Regions from separate parts of the Pseudoalteromonas sp. S3785 genome, predicted to be linked through region 1. Evidence: predicted binding sites of a transcription regulator. Region 1 holds the regulator's gene; each other region holds the start of a gene.
What was found. Region 1 encodes sigma-54, which starts transcription at its own class of promoters, with help from an activator protein. Its sites were predicted from a motif close to GTTGGCACGNNNNTNGNNT; they were not measured.
Positions count from the first base shown of each region.

Region 2: the regulator sigma-54 is predicted to act here: its motif matches at 2,170-2,188, upstream of CWC17_RS14025 (DUF1328 domain-containing protein).
Region 3: the regulator sigma-54 is predicted to act here: its motif matches at 2,603-2,621, upstream of CWC17_RS08405 (EF-hand domain-containing protein).
Region 4: the regulator sigma-54 is predicted to act here: its motif matches at 2,251-2,269, upstream of CWC17_RS04650 (EF-hand domain-containing protein).

Region 1 covers NZ_PNCT01000005.1:45,789-50,052, reverse strand. The annotation lists gene lptC (LPS export ABC transporter periplasmic protein LptC) at 1-228, shown strand, start outside; gene lptA (lipopolysaccharide transport periplasmic protein LptA) at 218-766, shown strand; gene lptB (LPS export ABC transporter ATP-binding protein) at 763-1,488, shown strand; gene CWC17_RS01695 (RNA polymerase factor sigma-54) at 1,558-3,057, shown strand; gene hpf (ribosome hibernation promoting factor) at 3,085-3,372, shown strand; gene CWC17_RS01685 (PTS sugar transporter subunit IIA) at 3,377-3,829, shown strand; gene rapZ (RNase adapter RapZ) at 3,849-4,264, shown strand, end outside.
Region 2 covers NZ_PNCT01000054.1:21,243-25,506, forward strand. The annotation lists gene oadA (sodium-extruding oxaloacetate decarboxylase subunit alpha) at 1-1,443, opposite strand, end outside; gene CWC17_RS14020 (OadG family protein) at 1,453-1,698, opposite strand; gene CWC17_RS14025 (DUF1328 domain-containing protein) at 2,228-2,401, shown strand; gene CWC17_RS14030 (hypothetical protein) at 2,452-2,643, shown strand; gene CWC17_RS14035 (YcxB family protein) at 2,801-3,268, shown strand; gene csrA (carbon storage regulator CsrA) at 3,319-3,510, opposite strand; gene CWC17_RS14045 (aspartate kinase) at 3,600-4,264, opposite strand, start outside.
Region 3 covers NZ_PNCT01000028.1:42,393-46,656, reverse strand. The annotation lists gene CWC17_RS08425 (amidohydrolase) at 1-1,311, opposite strand, end outside; gene CWC17_RS08420 (EF-hand domain-containing protein) at 1,441-1,677, opposite strand; gene CWC17_RS08415 (EF-hand domain-containing protein) at 1,689-1,925, opposite strand; gene CWC17_RS08410 (hypothetical protein) at 2,083-2,310, opposite strand; gene CWC17_RS08405 (EF-hand domain-containing protein) at 2,335-2,568, opposite strand; gene CWC17_RS08400 (sensor histidine kinase) at 2,870-4,264, shown strand, end outside.
Region 4 covers NZ_PNCT01000014.1:43,555-47,818, forward strand. The annotation lists gene CWC17_RS04635 (ATP-binding protein) at 1-521, shown strand, start outside; gene CWC17_RS04640 (response regulator) at 530-1,204, shown strand; gene CWC17_RS04645 (PA4780 family RIO1-like protein kinase) at 1,221-2,075, opposite strand; gene CWC17_RS04650 (EF-hand domain-containing protein) at 2,327-2,602, shown strand; gene CWC17_RS04655 (hypothetical protein) at 2,613-3,065, shown strand; gene CWC17_RS04660 (FG-GAP repeat domain-containing protein) at 3,174-4,264, opposite strand, start outside.

The DNA of each region.
Region 1 (4,264 bases):
TTAGAAGGCAACGTGGTTGCCAAAAATTTAGTTGATAACGCCATGATAGATAACATCAATGCCGACAACATCGAAGTCGACATTAAAGCGCTAACAATGCGCTCTGAGCAGCCAGTGGTTGTCACTGGGCCAAATTTAAAGATTATCGGTAAAGGCCTTGAAGCCGATTTGAAAACCGAAGTAATAAAACTAATTAACCATACGCGAACAATATATTATGACCAATAAACTCTCTAAAATACTTATTATCCCATCGCTGATGCTTGCATGTAGCGCTTCTGCTGCTGAGCCTGCTGCTCAACCGCCAGCAAACCAAATTTCTATTAGTGCAGACCGTCAAGAAGGTCAACTTAAAGAAAACGTAGGTATTTTTGAAAAAAACGTCGAAATTGTGCATGGGAACCGCAAAATTACAGCCGACCGACTCGAAGTACATAAACGTGAAGACCTAGGGGATAACAAACAACTGCTTATTGCCACTGGCAGCCCTGCCTACTTCGAAGAAAAACAAGACGATGGTACCGTAATGAGTGCCAGTGCAAACGAAGTACGTTACGACGTAGCAAAGCGCTTTTTAACACTTGTTGGGGATGCCGAAGTCGCGCAAGCCGGTCAAAAAATTAATGCTAAAAGTATTACCTACGATATGCAGCAGCAACTTATTAGCGCAGAAAAAGACGAAAACTCAACGGATCGTGTCCACACAATTTTAGTGCCTGTTGAAGCAAATATTAAAGAAAAAACAGGTAACGAAGGTCAACCATGAGCACCTTAAAAGCAGAACTATTAGCAAAAAGCTATAAAGGCCGCCAAGTTGTAAAAAATGTAGGCCTTGAGGTAGAAGCCGGCAGCATAGTGGGCTTATTAGGCCCTAATGGCGCAGGTAAAACCACCACCTTTTACATGATTGTAGGGTTAGTACCTAGCGACAAAGGTAAAATATCTATTGATGATAACGATATAACGTTATTACCTATGCACAGTCGTGCTCGCTTAGGCATTGGCTATTTGCCGCAAGAGTCATCTATATTTAGAAAGCTAACAGTTTATCAAAATTTAATGGCTATTTTAGAAACGCGCAAAGAGCTAAATAAAGCCGCGCGAGAAGAAACGCTTAACAACTTACTTGATGAATTTAGCATTCAACATATACGTGATAGCCAAGGTATGGCACTTTCTGGTGGCGAACGCCGCCGTGTAGAGATAGCCAGAGCACTCGCAGCGAACCCTAAATTTATTTTGTTGGATGAGCCTTTTGCTGGTGTTGATCCGATTTCAGTGTTAGATATAAAGAAAATAATAGAACATCTTAAAAATCGTGGCATTGGCGTATTAATTACCGATCACAATGTAAGAGAAACCCTTGATGTTTGTGAAAAAGCCTACATTGTTTCTCATGGGGAGCTAATTGCATCTGGCACCCCAGAACACGTATTAAATGACAAAACTGTACGCGATGTTTATTTAGGCGAGCAATTTAGGCTGTAACATTTAAGCCACACCTACAAGCATCTGCTAATATTAATTATAACAACATAAAAGGATTGTTAGAGATACATGAGGCAATCATTACAGCTGCGCATGGGCCAGCAACTTACAATGACTCCACAATTGCAACAAGCGATTCGCTTGCTGCAGCTCAGTACATTGGATCTCCAGCAAGAAATACAAGAAGCACTTGATAGCAACCCGCTATTAGAAGTAGAAGAGCAAGATTACACGGAAGAGTCGGCTGGAAAAAATGAACAAAAAGCAGATACGGATGATGTAACCGTAAGCGCATCGGCTGATGATACAACCAGTGAATACGAGCAAGACAGTGGTGAAGCTTTAAATAAAGACACTGTTAGCGATGATATGGCGATGGATGTAACTTGGGATGAGTACATGAGTGCAGCCCCTGCGGCATCCTCAGGCCCAATGCCAGAAGATGAGTCTATTTATCAGGGCGCCTCTACTGAAACGCTACATGAGTACTTAATGTGGCAACTTCAGCTTACTCCTTTTAGCCCAACTGACGAAGCCATTGCTATAGCCATTGTAGAAGCTGTAGATGACTCGGGTATTTTAACGCTAAGTTGTGAAGAGATTTTAGAAAGCTTTAACCAAGAAAACGATGACGACGTTGAAGTTGAACTGGATGAAATAGAAGCCGTTTTAAAACGTATTCAATTATTCGACCCTGTAGGTATAGCCGCGCGGAGCTTACAGGAGTGCTTGTGTATTCAGCTTAACCAGTTTGATAAAGACACCCCTTTTATAGAACAAACTAAAATGATCTTAACCGATCACATTGATCTATTAGCGGCACGCGACTATCGTACATTAATGAAAAAGACTAAGCTTAAAGAAGACGAGCTTAAAGAGGTCATGACTCTTATACATACCCTCAACCCAAAACCTGCAGACACAATAGTAAGGGAAGAGTCTGAGTATGTCATACCGGATGTGTCAGTTAAAAAAATTAAGGGCCGTTGGGTGGTAGAGCTAAACCCAGATAGCATGCCAAAAATACGCGTAAATAGTCAGTATGCGGCCATGTCACGTACCGTAAAATCAAGTGGAGATAGCCAGTTTATTCGCTCTCATCTGCAAGAAGCTAAATGGTTTATAAAAAGTCTTGAAAGCAGAAACGACACGCTGCTAAAAGTAACAAACTGTATTGTAAAACAGCAACAAGCGTTTTTTGAACATGGCCCCGAAGCCATGAAACCAATGGTTTTAAACGATGTTGCTGAAATGGTAGAAATGCACGAATCAACAATTTCGCGTGTTACTACGCAAAAATATATGCATACGCCACGTGGTATTTTTGAGCTTAAATATTTTTTCTCAAGCCACGTAAGCACCGAAAACGGTGGCGAATGTTCGTCAACCGCAATACGTGCCTTAATTAAAAAGCTAATTGCCGCGGAAAACTCAGCCAAACCATTGAGTGATAGTAAAATTGCGGATATATTGGCAGAGCAAGGAATTAAAGTAGCTAGACGCACAATAGCAAAATACCGTGAATCGCTAGCTATTCCACCGTCAAATCAGAGAAAGAGTTTGATATAAGACGTAAAAAACAAAGAGGAAATGCTTATGCAACTAAACCTAACTGGTCGTCACGTAGAAGTAACTGATTCACTTAGAGACTATGTAAATAATAAATTTGCAAAGCTAGAAAGGCACTCAGATCATATTAGCAATGTGCATGTCATTCTCGATGTAGAAAAACTCAACCAAAAAGCAGAAGCGACTATTCATGTAAGCGGCGCAGATTTATTTGCCTCAACAGAGCACCAAGATATGTATGCTGCTATAGACTCGTTGATTGACAAGCTCGATCGTCAAGTCATAAAACATAAAGAGAAGCTTGCTAGACACTAATATTATGAAATTAAGTACATTAGTATGCCAGGACTGCAGCAAAGCTGCGGTCCTTTTTAGTAGTAAAAAAAGAATTTTAGAATTTATCAGTGAGCTTGCTCATGAAAAGCTCCCTTACTTACCACAACAGGATATTCTTAATGCGCTAGCCAGCAGAGAAAAACTAGGTAGTACGGGTATTGGCCGCGGTATCGCAATTCCGCATGGTAGAATGGGTGGCGTAGAAGAACCGCTTGCGTTAGTACTCGTTAGTGACAAGCCTGTAAACTTTGATGCTATTGATAACTGTCCTGTTGATATTTTTGTTGCACTCATCGTACCAGATGGCGATAACCAGCAGCACCTAAAGACTCTAGCAACCATAGCTGATAAACTGAGCAATAAAGAATTTTGCAAACAGCTGCGAAGCGCTAAAACCGATGCAGAACTGTATCAAGTAATTGTTGATCAATCGTAGTAAATACTAAGGGCTATAAATGGAGTTAATAATCATAAGCGGCCGTTCCGGTTCAGGTAAATCGGTTGCTTTACGCGTGGTTGAAGATTTAGGTTATTATTGCGTAGATAATATCCCGGTCAACCTGCTGCCCTCTTTAGTACGTAGTGTTTCAGATAACTATGACAAAATAGCTGTTAGTATCGATGTTCGTAATATCCCCAAAGAGCAAGACGAGTTTAACGATATTCTTGAATACCTACCGGACTTTGCTAAACCCACTCTGTTTTATTTAGACAGTGATGATCAAACACTCATAAAACGTTTTTCAGAAACACGCAGATTACATCCTTTATCCATCGATTCATTGCCGCTCGACTTAGCAATAAAAAAAGAAAAAGAGCTGCTTGATGTACTTGTAACCCGCGCAGACTTTATGCTTGATACGACTGATTT
Region 2 (4,264 bases), on a different contig from region 1:
AGCGCTAACACCTTTGTTACTTGCAGGTTTTGCAGCAGGCTTAGCGTTAGTGTCATCGGCGCTTGGCGCGGCTTCAAAGGCATCTGGGTTGTTACGGTTTTGAATAAACTTAAGGCCAACCTGTGGGAATAATGCATAGGTAAGCACATCATCTATTTGCTCATCAGCAAGTGTTAAACCTTGCTCTTGCGCTTCTTTTTGTAGCTCGGCTTCAAGCGATGCAAGTTCAGGGGCAATATTATCAGCAGGGCGACACGTAATTACATCCTGACCATCAAGCACTCGCTCTTGCAACTCTTTGTTCATAGGTGCGGGTGTTAAACCATATTCGCCTTTTAAAACACCGGCGGTTTCTTTGGTAATTGTTTTATAACGCTCACCCGTAAGCACATTAAGTACTGCTTGTGTGCCTACAATTTGCGATGTTGGAGTAACTAACGGGATAAAACCTAAATCTTCACGCACGCGTGGGATCTCAAGCAATACTTCATTTAGCTTATTTGCTGCGCCTTGTTCTTTAAGTTGGTTTTCCATGTTGGTTAACATGCCACCAGGTACCTGCGCGAGTAAAATACGGCCATCAACACCTTTAAGGCTCCCCTCAAAGGCAGCGTACTTTTTGCGTACATCTCTAAAGTAAGCGGCTATTTCTTCTAGCTGGTTTAAATCTAATTCAGTATCGCGTGCGGTTCCCTCAACAATTGCCACTATGGTTTCTGTCGCTGAATGACCATAAGTCATACTCATTGAAGAAATAGCGGTATCAAGCATATCAATGCCTGCATCGATGGCTTTTTGATACGTCGCTGTACTTAAACCGGTGGTTGCATGGCACTGCATAGCAATAGGGATTGAGACCGTTTCTTTAAGACCTTTAATAAGTTGCTCAGCATCGTAAGGCTTTAATAAGCCCGCCATATCTTTAATACAAATAGAGTGACAACCTAAATCTTCTAGCTGTTTTGCAAGGGTTAACCACATATCAAGTGTGTGCACTGGGCTTACAGTATAAGAAATTGTACCTTGCGCGTGAGCACCTACTTTTACAGCCGCTTTAATTGCAGTTTCTAAGTTACGTACATCGTTCATGGCGTCAAAAATACGAAATACATCTACACCATTTTTGTGAGCTCGCTCTACAAACTTTTCTACCACGTCATCGGCGTAGTGGCGGTAACCTAATAAATTTTGACCGCGTAATAGCATTTGCTGTTTAGTATTAGGCATTGCTTTTTTAAGGGCACGAATACGCTCCCACGGATCTTCACCTAAATAACGAATACACGAGTCAAATGTAGCGCCGCCCCACGACTCAATAGACCAATAACCGGCATCATCAAGCTTGCTAGCAATAGGTAGCATGTCATCTAAGCGCATACGAGTTGCAAGTAAAGACTGATGAGCATCGCGTAAAACAAGCTCTGTTAATTTTAATTTAGCCATGTGTGCCTCTTATTTATTATTTGATTTGTACTGAGCAATGGCAGCACTAATAGCAGCGATGTGCTCGCTTGGCACACCTTGAGATTTTAAAGATGGTGATTTAACCGGTATTGCAACTTCAGCCACATCAAAACGAGCAACCAAGTTAGACATAAGTGTTACAGCACCAATCAATATTGAAAGAAATATAAACACACCCACCATGCCGGTAAGCATCAAGCTACCTGCGGTTGTGAGAACAGCTCCTATATCCATTTTTCTCCCCCTGCACTATATAACGATATAAAAAATCGCTTTATTTAAATAATTATTCACCGAATGATAACAAAACTTTTAACTTTGTCCACCACCTGTCAATTGGTAAAACCAATTAAAATTAAACTAACATACAGCCACAATAGTTAACATAGCTAATAAAGGGTAAAATTAGCTTAGATATAGATGATATAAATAACCGTTATAGGCAAAGATTATATGGTTAAATCCAAAACAACTTAAAAGTCATAAAAAATAGTAAGTTAAACGGCAGCGAAAAACCTATCATGGTTAAAAATGTAAATTGGTCTTACCAAGAAAGTAAAAGGCAGCATATAAAAAATATTAATTTTTTTACTCTATTTACAATAGTGTGAATAAGTTACATCGTTAAACGTAAAACTTACCTTCTATAGATTTAAACGCCGCACTTAAAAATTCATAAACTACTGATAATTAAGACAAATACATTCTGGCATGCAACTAGCATTATTACTTTCGAACGAATTTGATAACCAAGGAGAAAACAATGTTACGCTGGACAATTACATTTTTAGTTATTGCTTTAATCGCTGCAGTGTTAGGTTTTGGTGGTATCGCAGGTGCCGCAGCTGGTATAGCAAAAATTATATTTTTTATCTTTTTAGTACTTTTAGTGATTTCTTTAGTATCAGGTGCACTGCGCGGTAAATCGCCCAGGTAGCCACTAACACTTAAAACACTAATTAATTAACACATACAAGGAATTACATTATGAACTCTACAACTTTAAAAGCAGCACTAATCGCGGTATTTGCAGGTTTCTTTATGATGGGCTGTGAAGACAACCACGCAGAAGAAGCAGGTGAGCGTATTGATGAAGCAGTAACTGACGTGCAAAACTCTGTTGAAGATGCTTGTGAAAATGTAAAAGAAGGCGTTAACGCAGAAGAAACTAACTGTTAATCTGCTTGGTAACGTAAAAAAACGGCTTTTAATAAGCCGTTTTTTTATGCGTAAACAAAAAGCTGCTTCTACCTCTTTAAGTACATAGCCAATATTAACGGGTGTGATTTTTACACTAGCTTGCTAAAATAGCGAAAACTATTATTTATTAGCAATTATGGCACTGACCACCACTTACACACTCGATAAACCTTACTACTACGAATGCTTTGACGAGTCCCACTCTTATAGTAAAGCTGCCAAGCCAAAGTATTTTTTGCTGGCATTGCTGGTGTGCTTAGGTTTAATTAGTATTTACGTTATGGACGATCATTACCTAGGGTCATTTTTAATAATGCTGGGTGTTTTAGAATGCATTGCCTTTTATTACCGCAGGCCTTGGTGGGTTACGCGCCAAATGCTTAGCCGTGCTTCGGGATCGACTGTTACCCTCACGTTTACCGATGACGCTATTAGAACCGAGAACCACTATAAAAGCCATACATTTAAGTGGGCAGAAATAACCCGCATTATTAAAACCAACCACGGTTACTTAGTACAGCATAATAAAGGTATGCAATATATTTCTAGCAGTGTATTAACTGATGAAATGCGCGACTTTATAGACAAAAAAGCCACTCAGTGAGTGGCTTTTTGTATAGCTAAGTGCATTACTCAGCTAAGTATACGTGTTGATTAAGCATTGCCCGGATTAGGATTAGACTTTTCAGCTTGTATACGCATGTAAATTTCTTCACGATGCACTGAAACGTCTTTAGGTGCGTTAACACCAATTCGAACTTGATTTCCTTTAACACCTAATACAGTAACAGTTACTTCGTCACCAATCATTAGGGTTTCACCTACTCTACGAGTTAGTATTAGCATTCTCTTGCTCCCATGTTCCAATAAATTATAAGATTCCGCTTGACCATTTTAATGAAAAATTGATTGAAAAGTAAGTAAAAACTCCCAAACTATCCATTTTCTGTTAAAAATTCTGAGTGTAACGCTCTTACTGCTAGCTCTAAGTACTTCTCATCAATTAAAACCGATACCTTGGTTTCAGATGTCGATATTAAAGCTATGTGTATGCTTTCTTGCGCCAATGCATCAAAAAATTGATGCGCTACACCACTGTGAGACTTCATTCCTATGCCAACAGCCGACACCTTTGCAACTGTTGTATCACTAGAAATGCTATCAGCCTGCAGATTTACCTGTTGTTGAGAAAGTAAATCGTGTGCTTGCAAATAGTCATTTGAATGCACAGTAAAAGCATAGTCTATTTTTTCAAAGTTATGATTAACTTGACTAATCATATCTATTTCGATGCCATTTTCTGCAAAAAGTTTCAAAATTTTTGTAAGAGAATGAACACAGTATGGTACGCCATGTACCTTTATCAAGCATTCGTCACGATTAAATGCAATCCCCGACACAACCTTAGTTGGCATATCGCTCTCCTCAAAACTTATTAGCGTTCCTTCATCGGGCTCAAAACTCGAAAGCACCCTTAGCGGCATTTTATGATTACCAGCCGACTCAACAGCACGAATATGCAATACTTTTGCGCCTAAGCTTGCCAGCTCTAGCATTTCGGCAAACGTTACATGGCGCATTCGCTGCGCGTTTGGTTCTA
Region 3 (4,264 bases), on a different contig from region 1:
TAAAAATGTTTGCCATGCATACGCACCTTGTAGCTGATCATCGGTTAAGCGCTGCTCAGCCATATGCATATCGGAGGTAGCATGCACAGGTTGCATAGATGGAATTATTTTTAGTGCTTTAAAACGTGGTATGTCATCAGGGGTGACAATTTGTGCGTGTTCAATACGGTTTCGCAGTAACATACCGCCCGTTTGCTTAAACACATTTTGATAGGCATCCAGCACCACTTTATTGGCTTTATCACCAATTGCATGGGTATTCGCGCTAAAACCATTTTTAAAGCTTAAAGTAAATAATTCTTCCAACTTGGCTTGGGTTTCTAGCATCAGGCCGTGGTGGTTTTTTCTATCTGCGTAGTCATCTATGAGCGCAGCCCCGCGCGAGCCTAATGCGCCATCGGCATACACTTTTACACTGCGAATAGACATAAACGAATCAGCATCTTGGTAGCGCCCAGCTTTAAGCATGTACTCTAAATCGGGGCTGGCAGCACTGAGCATAGCGACAATTCTTAGTGGTAAATCACCTTGCTCGCTGCGCGCTTTATAAACTTCCCAGGTGGTTTTATCAATACCGGCATCGTGAGTAGAGGTAATACCTAAGCTAAGTAAATGGGCGCCTGCGGCATCTAACGAGTCGCTTATAGCTTGTTTTGAAGGGGCGCTCATATGCTGGGTAATTAACGATTCTGCTTTATCTATAAAAATACCGGTTGGATTACCAAATTCATCTTTAATGATTTCGCCGCCATCAGGCGCTTGAGTAGCTGCGGTAATACCGGCCAGCTCTAAGGCTTTGCTATTAACCCAAATTGCATGGCTGTCAACGCGCGAAAGCACCACTGGGCGGTCATTAACGACCTTATCTAAGTCTTTAGCGGTAGGAAAGCGTGTGTTGCTCCACAGCTCTTGGTTCCAGCCTCGGCCTAATAGCCAGCCTTGTTTATTTTTCGCAAATTGTTCTAACTTTGCGGTTATTTCTTCAACCGACTTAGCACCACGCACATCAAGTTGCGATAGGTTGTCGCCAAGCCCGATCACATGGCCGTGGGCGTCAATTAGCCCTGGCAGCAACGTATTGCCTTTGGCATCAATGAGTGTGGCATCTGGAAAGGTGTTTTTAAGCGTATCATCCCCAGTTTTTACGACTTTGCCGTTTTTAATTACTAAAGTGGAAAATGTGTGTATACCGCCTTGATACAAAGGCGTATAGCCATTAGCGTTATAAATAACCTGCGTTTGAGCGATGCTAGTGCAGCTTGCAAATAAACCAGCAAGCAATAGTGGGTTGAAAAGTTTTTTAAGTTGCATAAGTTAGTTATTTTTTATTGTTAGTAAAATAACACTAGCAAACTCACTTTTAGAATACCAATATGTTGAGGTAGATAGCTTAAAAGCGTAAGGGCTGTTAAAAATTTAGCGCTTACGCATAAAAAAGAGTTACTTACTGGCGTATAGGCCATATTCAGAAAGGGTAAGTCTGCCGTCTTTATCTTTATCATAACTTGAAAAACGCGACCATAGAGCGGGGTCAATGGCGGTTTCAGAGCGGGTTAAAAAGCCATCTTGGTTACGGTCAAACTTTTCAAATTTATCGGCAATTTCTGTACTTTGGGCAAGGGTTGCATCGCTAAAAAGGCCCAGCGCAACAAGCGCTAAATAGCTTACGGTCTTCATATTTATACTACTCAGTAAAGGTTATTGGTTAAATAGTCTTTAAACTCAAGAAGCGAGATTTGTTTGTCTTGGTTTTTATCCCAGCGGGTAAAGGTGCTGAGTAGCTGAGGCTGAGGCTCTAACTCGTCTTCAGTTAAAAAGCCGCTTTTATTGGCATCAAGGTGATCAAAACGCTGTTTAACATCTAACGCAACAGCATTAAAACTGATCATGGTAATAGCGATAACACTAAAAAAAACACACTTCATGGTTTTCCTTCCAACATACAGTGTTTGTAGATTAATAAAAAAAGCACTTGCCATAATTTAACTTCCCAACAATAAATCCGTTTACACATTCCCTCAGGGATTATGGCAAATGCTTTTGAAACCTACTTTACTAGGTAAAAGCTTAAGTAAAACTTAATTATGGTTTAAAGTTTTGAAACTCTTCTTTAGAAATTTTCTTGTCTTCATTTTCATCCAAATCAGCAAATTGCCTCATTACTTCTTTGTCTTGCTTTGCTTCTGCAAGTGATACTGCTCCATCCATATCTTTGTCTAAATGAGCAAAGCGAATATTTACAGAAGAGGCTAAAGCTGTGGCGCTAATGGCTAAAAACATTAATGCAAATGCTGCGATAAGTTGTTTCATAATCATGTTCCTTATTAAATGAATTTACTGAATAAACTTTTTGAATTCACTTAATGACAACTGACCATCTTGGTTAGTGTCTATTTGTGAAAAGTTTTCGTGTAGTACGGCATCTTCACCCGCTTCTGATTCGCTAAGTGTGCCGTTACTGTCTTTATCTAGCTCGTTAAATGTAGCTTGAACGTCCATAGCTATTGCATCTGTGCCCATAAACCCAAAAGCCAGCATGGGTAAAATTACTAAAAAGCGGTTGTTCATTTAATTTCCTTATTGATTAAAGTTGCACTCGCTATTACAAAAATAGTGCCAATTTAAATAAGTATTTAAAATCAGTAGTTTATGGTTTTTATGTGGCGCTTGCCGGAATTTTTTACTTAAATGTGTGTTATTTTTGCAACAGACGGTGCGTACTCTTAGTACTTAACATAGTTATCAATGAGTTAGCATGTTGCTAAATGGCAACAGATGGATATATTGGGTTAAATATAGAAGTTGATTCAGCGAGAGTATAAGGTAAGTAACTAAAATAGGGCGCTTAAAATAATAAAAGGAAATGATAATGCCTGTAACGTTGGCTAAAAAGTATCGTGCAATGCTCAATTGGCGGCCTAACTTAATAGGTCAGTTTATTATTAGCATGCTGCTGTCGTTACTGCCACTTAGTTTAGTGGTGATTGTTTTTTTAAATGCGTTAAACAAACAGCTCGCTGTAACCCAGCTTATTGTCAGTAATAATTACCAAGTTACTAAGTCGTTCAATTTTTTAAAGCAAGAGTTAAATAGCCTAGAGCGAGCTACTCGCCAAAATTGGGTTTTAAAAAGCGAGTCGCTCGACACGCTAATAAACGAAAAATGGCAATCCTCCTTACAAACAATCGATACGCTCAGCCAAAAAAGTACCTCTGGGCAATACACTATGCAATGGCGCCGCTTAGCAGCAATCTTACGAAGTACTCATCAAGCGCTAATTGAAAACAACCAACAAGATGCAGCATTGTTTGTGCCTATTAGCGATTTGGTGGCTGAGCTTACAGTGTGGTTGCGTGATATAAATGCGGCGCAAATTCAAAATAATCAAAATGAGCTAAGCACTTTGCAAAGCTCGTTTATTAACTGGTTAGTGGCGCTTATTCCGCTTACTTTACTAGTGGGTGGGGGCTTTTTATGGCGCATAAGCAAACGTTTAAAAGGGCTTACGTCGGTAATAGATAAACTAGGGCAAGGCCACTGGCAGCAAAAAATAGCGGTGCAAGGTTCCAGTGAGCTGGTGGAGTTGGGCGAAAAACTACAATGGGTGCAAGAGCAGCTACATATGCTCGAGCAACAAAAAGATACTTTTTTACGCCATGTAACCCACGAGCTTAAAACGCCGTTGGCTTCAATGGTCGAGGGCACCGATTTACTTCGTGATGAAATAGTGGGGCCCATTACAAAAGAGCAGCAAGCTGTGCTTGAACTTATTAGCCAATCTATGGTGCGCCTGCGCACTATGATTGACAGCTTACTTAGTTATAACGCTATCAGAACCAGTAAAGACAGTGTTAGCGAGGTCGAATTTGGTAATTTAATAAATAAAATAAACAGCCATTTTGAGCACCGTTTAACGGCTAAGCAGCAACGTCTAAATTGGCACAACAGCATAATAAAACAGACACTTGCATTACCCGCAGAGCTAATAGAAATGACCCTTATTCAGCTCATTTCTAATGCGTTAAAGTTTTCAAATACAGGGCAAAGCGTTGATGTAACCTTAGCGCTTGAGCAAAAGCGACTAACAATACAAGTGCGCGATGAAGGCTGTGGTATTAAAGAGCAAGAAAAAACCCAAATATTCAGCGCATTTTACCAAGGTAAGCATAATAAAGATGTTACGCTGCAAGGCAGTGGCCTAGGTTTAACCATAGTAAAAGAGTCGGTTGAGCAGTTACAAGGTCAGCTCAGTGTTGAGCATAAC
Region 4 (4,264 bases), on a different contig from region 1:
ATTTACATATGCTCAATAGTGCTGAGCTTGGCGGTATGCATTACACCATAGAGCCAACAGATATTGGCCTGTTGTTAAACTCTATTGAGCACAAATATCAAGTGTTGTTTGAACAGCATAAAATAAATTTTTATTTATTAAATAGTGCTAAACATGCCATTGTTGAAGCAGATAAAACGCGTATATTACAATTACTGGATAATATTTTAATGAATGCCGTACATTACGCACAGTGCACAACTATTTCTTTAACTGCGAGTAATATAGAGGTTAAAAATCAGCCTTATTTAGAAATCGCAATTGAAGACAATGGCGTAGGTGTTGATGAATCTCATTTATCACACTTATTTGAATACTTATATCGAGTAGATAGCGCGCGTAATCGTCAAGAAGGTGGCTCTGGTTTAGGTTTATCAATTTGCCAACATATCGTAAAAGGCCACCAAGGTAAAATAGCCGCAGAAAAAGCGAGTTTAGGCGGTTTAGCGATTATTATTCGCCTGCCCTTAATAAAGGTTTAGAGTACAGAATGGAAGATCAAATACTTATCGTTGAAGATGAAATAAAATTAGCTAACCTAATGAGCGACTTTTTAACAAGCCATCATTACGCAACGCATAAAATTCATCATGGGAATGAGGTGTTACCTTGGCTTGAGCACAATAGGCCAAGTTTAATATTACTCGATATAATGTTACCAGGACAAAGTGGTATTGAACTGTGTAAAGCGATAAGAAAGTTCTCTAATGTGCCTATCATTATGGTATCGGCGAAAGTAGAGGAAATAGACCGTTTACTTGGCCTAGAGCTAGGAGCCGATGATTATATTTGTAAGCCGTTTAGTTATGCGGAGCTGGTGGCGCGCGTAAAAGCAATTTTAAGGCGCTTAACAAGTGTTGGTGAGCTTAGTTCATCAACAATGAAACTAAATGAAAGTACTTACAGCGTGCAATACAAAGCGAGTAGCATAGAGCTTACAAATTTTGAGTTTCAGTTATTTAAACCTCTATTTAATAACCCTAACCGTATTTTTTCGCGTGATAGCTTAATGGATACTATGTACGCTGACCAACGGATCGTGAGTCATCGTACTATTGATAGTCATATTAAAAAGTTACGTAAAAAATTAGATGAAGTCACCCAAACCGACAGTGTTATTCAGTCGGTTTATGGGGTGGGTTATCGATTTGTTCATCCTCAATAGTTAAGCATTGAGTATTTTATTCTTCGTCAGCGTTTTTAATACGTTCTAAACGGTCGAACTCTTCATATTCGGCCGCTTGAATTTCATCTAAAACTGAATCAACATCAGCAAGCTCATCACTTTCTTCAAATGTACCGCTTAACACTGTATTAGGTGTTAGATTTGCTTCTTCAAATAAAGCCCACATTTCTTTTGCGTACTGTGTTTGTAATAAGCTTGGTGCAAACTGCCCATAATAACGGCGCATATTGTTCACATCGCGACTAAACATCGCTTGGGCGCTGTTATTAGCTGCTGCATTAACGGCCTGAGGTAGGTCTATAATAACAGGGCCATTACTATCTACTAATACGTTGAATTCAGATAAATCGCCATGAATAAGACCCGTACAAAGCATCAATTTGATGTTGTGGATCATTGTTTTGTATTGTTCAATGGCTTGCTCTTGAGTTAACGTAACGTGACCTAATTGCGGCGCTACATCACCCTCTTCATCACACACAAGTTCCATTAGCAGCACACCGTCAATACAGTAATAAGTATCAGGCACTCTCACGCCAGCACGCGATAAACGCGAAAGGGCGTCTACTTCAGCATTTTGCCAAATTTCTTCTTCTAATTGACGGCCATAGCTTGAACGTTTACCCATTGCACGGGCTTGTCGACCACCTCGCACTTTACGACCTTCTTGATATTGGGCTGCTTTTTTAAAGCTGCGTTTAACGGCTTCTTTGTAGACTTTAGCACAGCGAATTTCGCCACCGCTGCGTACCACAAATACATCCGCTTCTTTGCCGCTCATTAAGCGGCTTATCACTTCATCAATTAGGCCATCATCAACGAGTGGCTGGAGGCGTTTAGGTATTTTCACTGCGATACAACTAGAAAAATTGGAAGATTAAACATGTATGTTTATAAGCCCTTAGTATGTTAGCTCTCAAAAACGTGTTGAAAGTGGTTTTAAGTAATTAGTTATCACAATAACCGAAATACCGAATAAGGTAAAAATAACATGCTAAAAACCGTACTTTTTTCACTTCCTTATTGTTTGCACAATATTTGCTATTTTTCAGCGTAGTCTATCAGTACACCCTAATTAATATTAAACGCAAGGTTACCACTATGAAGCATTTTTCTATTTTTGCAGCTGCTGCATTATTATCAATGGCTTTTTCTGCCAATGTGGCTGCTCGAGGCGGTGATAACCCACCACCTAAACCTGACTTTTCAACTATAGATGCAGATGGCGATGGTGTTATAAGCTTTGCCGAATTTAGTGAGAGCGCACCACCACAAGGTGATGCACAAACTATTTTTGATGCAATAGATGCCGATGGGAATGGCGAAATTAGCGAACAAGAATTAAGTGAACACAAGCCACCACGCCGTGCACGTTAAGGAAGAAAAAATGATCAACAGTATTGGTAGCTCTGCGAGTTTTATGGCTCAACAATCGAGTCAAGTAAGTGCTTTAACCACAGAGCAAACTGAGTTTGTTAAAGAAACGCTGGCAGAATTTGATGCACAAAACCTAAGCACAGAAGATGCGCAAAGCATTCAAGCCGCATTTGAAGAGCAGGGGATCTCGCCTACAAAAGAGTTAGCGGATTTAATGAGCGAACTTGATTTTGACGCTAAAAGTATTGGCGATGCAGGACGCCCTGAAGGGCAGCGTCCGCCACCGCCGCCACAAAACGCGCTAGAATCTGTTGATACTGACGAAGTGGTTAGCTACTTAGATGAGTTATTAACTGAGTATTCAAGCCAGCTATCTGATGAAGATAAAGAATCAATTCTTTCATCGGTACAAGAAAAATTTGGCTTAAGTGAAGGCGATTCACTGCTAAATGTAACAGCTTAGGTGTTATAACTTGAGGTAAAGCTGAGCGTTTATCCTTAGGTCTTAAGTCCAAAGCTCGGTTAATGTGTTTAACATTGCCGAGCTTTTTTTGTTGGCTTTTTAAAATGTTTAATTTAATTGTGTTTTGATTTTGCTGGTGCCGTCTTTTTCTGTAAATTTAAATACAAAGTCTTTTTTACCATCTTGGTTTATATCAACCAGCAAAATATCTTTATTGTGTTTAGGCAGTACTAATTTTAACTTTTTGCGTTTTTTGTTCAGCAGTGAGTTTTGCTCACCATAGTAGATATGCAGAGTTTTTTTACTGTATTTATACACTGCATCAATATGACCATCGCCATTTATATCACCTAGATAAAGAGCCGGAGAAGACTCACTTCCATTCATATCTACTTCCATTTCTAAATCGAGCTCAATGTTGGATTCATTAGCAAAGGTTCCATCGCTTTGCTGTTTATATAAATTCATTTCTACATCAACATCTGTGCTACCGCCGCCCATGGCCATTGAGGCGATTGTGCCTAGGCCAATATCTAAATCTATTTTTTGTAAATCAATGAGCCCATCGTTATTGAAATCTGTTTTTAATACTAGCTCGCTTGGCCCTTCTGTATTAAATAGATTAATAGGTGTAGTCGCAAAGCCTGTCGCATTTCCTAAATACAACGTATGAGCAATTTTAATATCAAGCGAATCCATACCTTGTGTAGGCTTAAATTGCCTAGTAGTAAAATCTAAAAATCCATCGTTATTTACATCTAAAAGCTGCTTAATTTTTCGGGTTTCGCCGTTATTCAGCTCGCCTAGTTCAATATTAAAATTAATAGGGGTTAAGGCATCGGCATAGCCTGGTGCATCCGCTAACAAAACATTAGCACCAAAGTCGCTGGCAAAAACTAAGTCGCTTACACCGTCTTTATTAAAATCAATGACGATAGGTTGGTTGTTTATATTAACCTCAAGAGATAACCCTTCTTTTGAAAATCGCCCATTATACTCAGCTGCTTGTTCAAATTTATGTGGCTTGAATGCTCCCTCATTATTTTGAATATATAAGGTACTGCTTGATAATCCTGGAATTAAAATATCGCTAAGGCCATCGTTATTGGCATCAAAAACAAAATTTATTTTTTCAAATTTATCTACTTTCAATTGGCTAATCACTGAACTGTAATTAAATAGAAGCTCAGCTTCTTTTG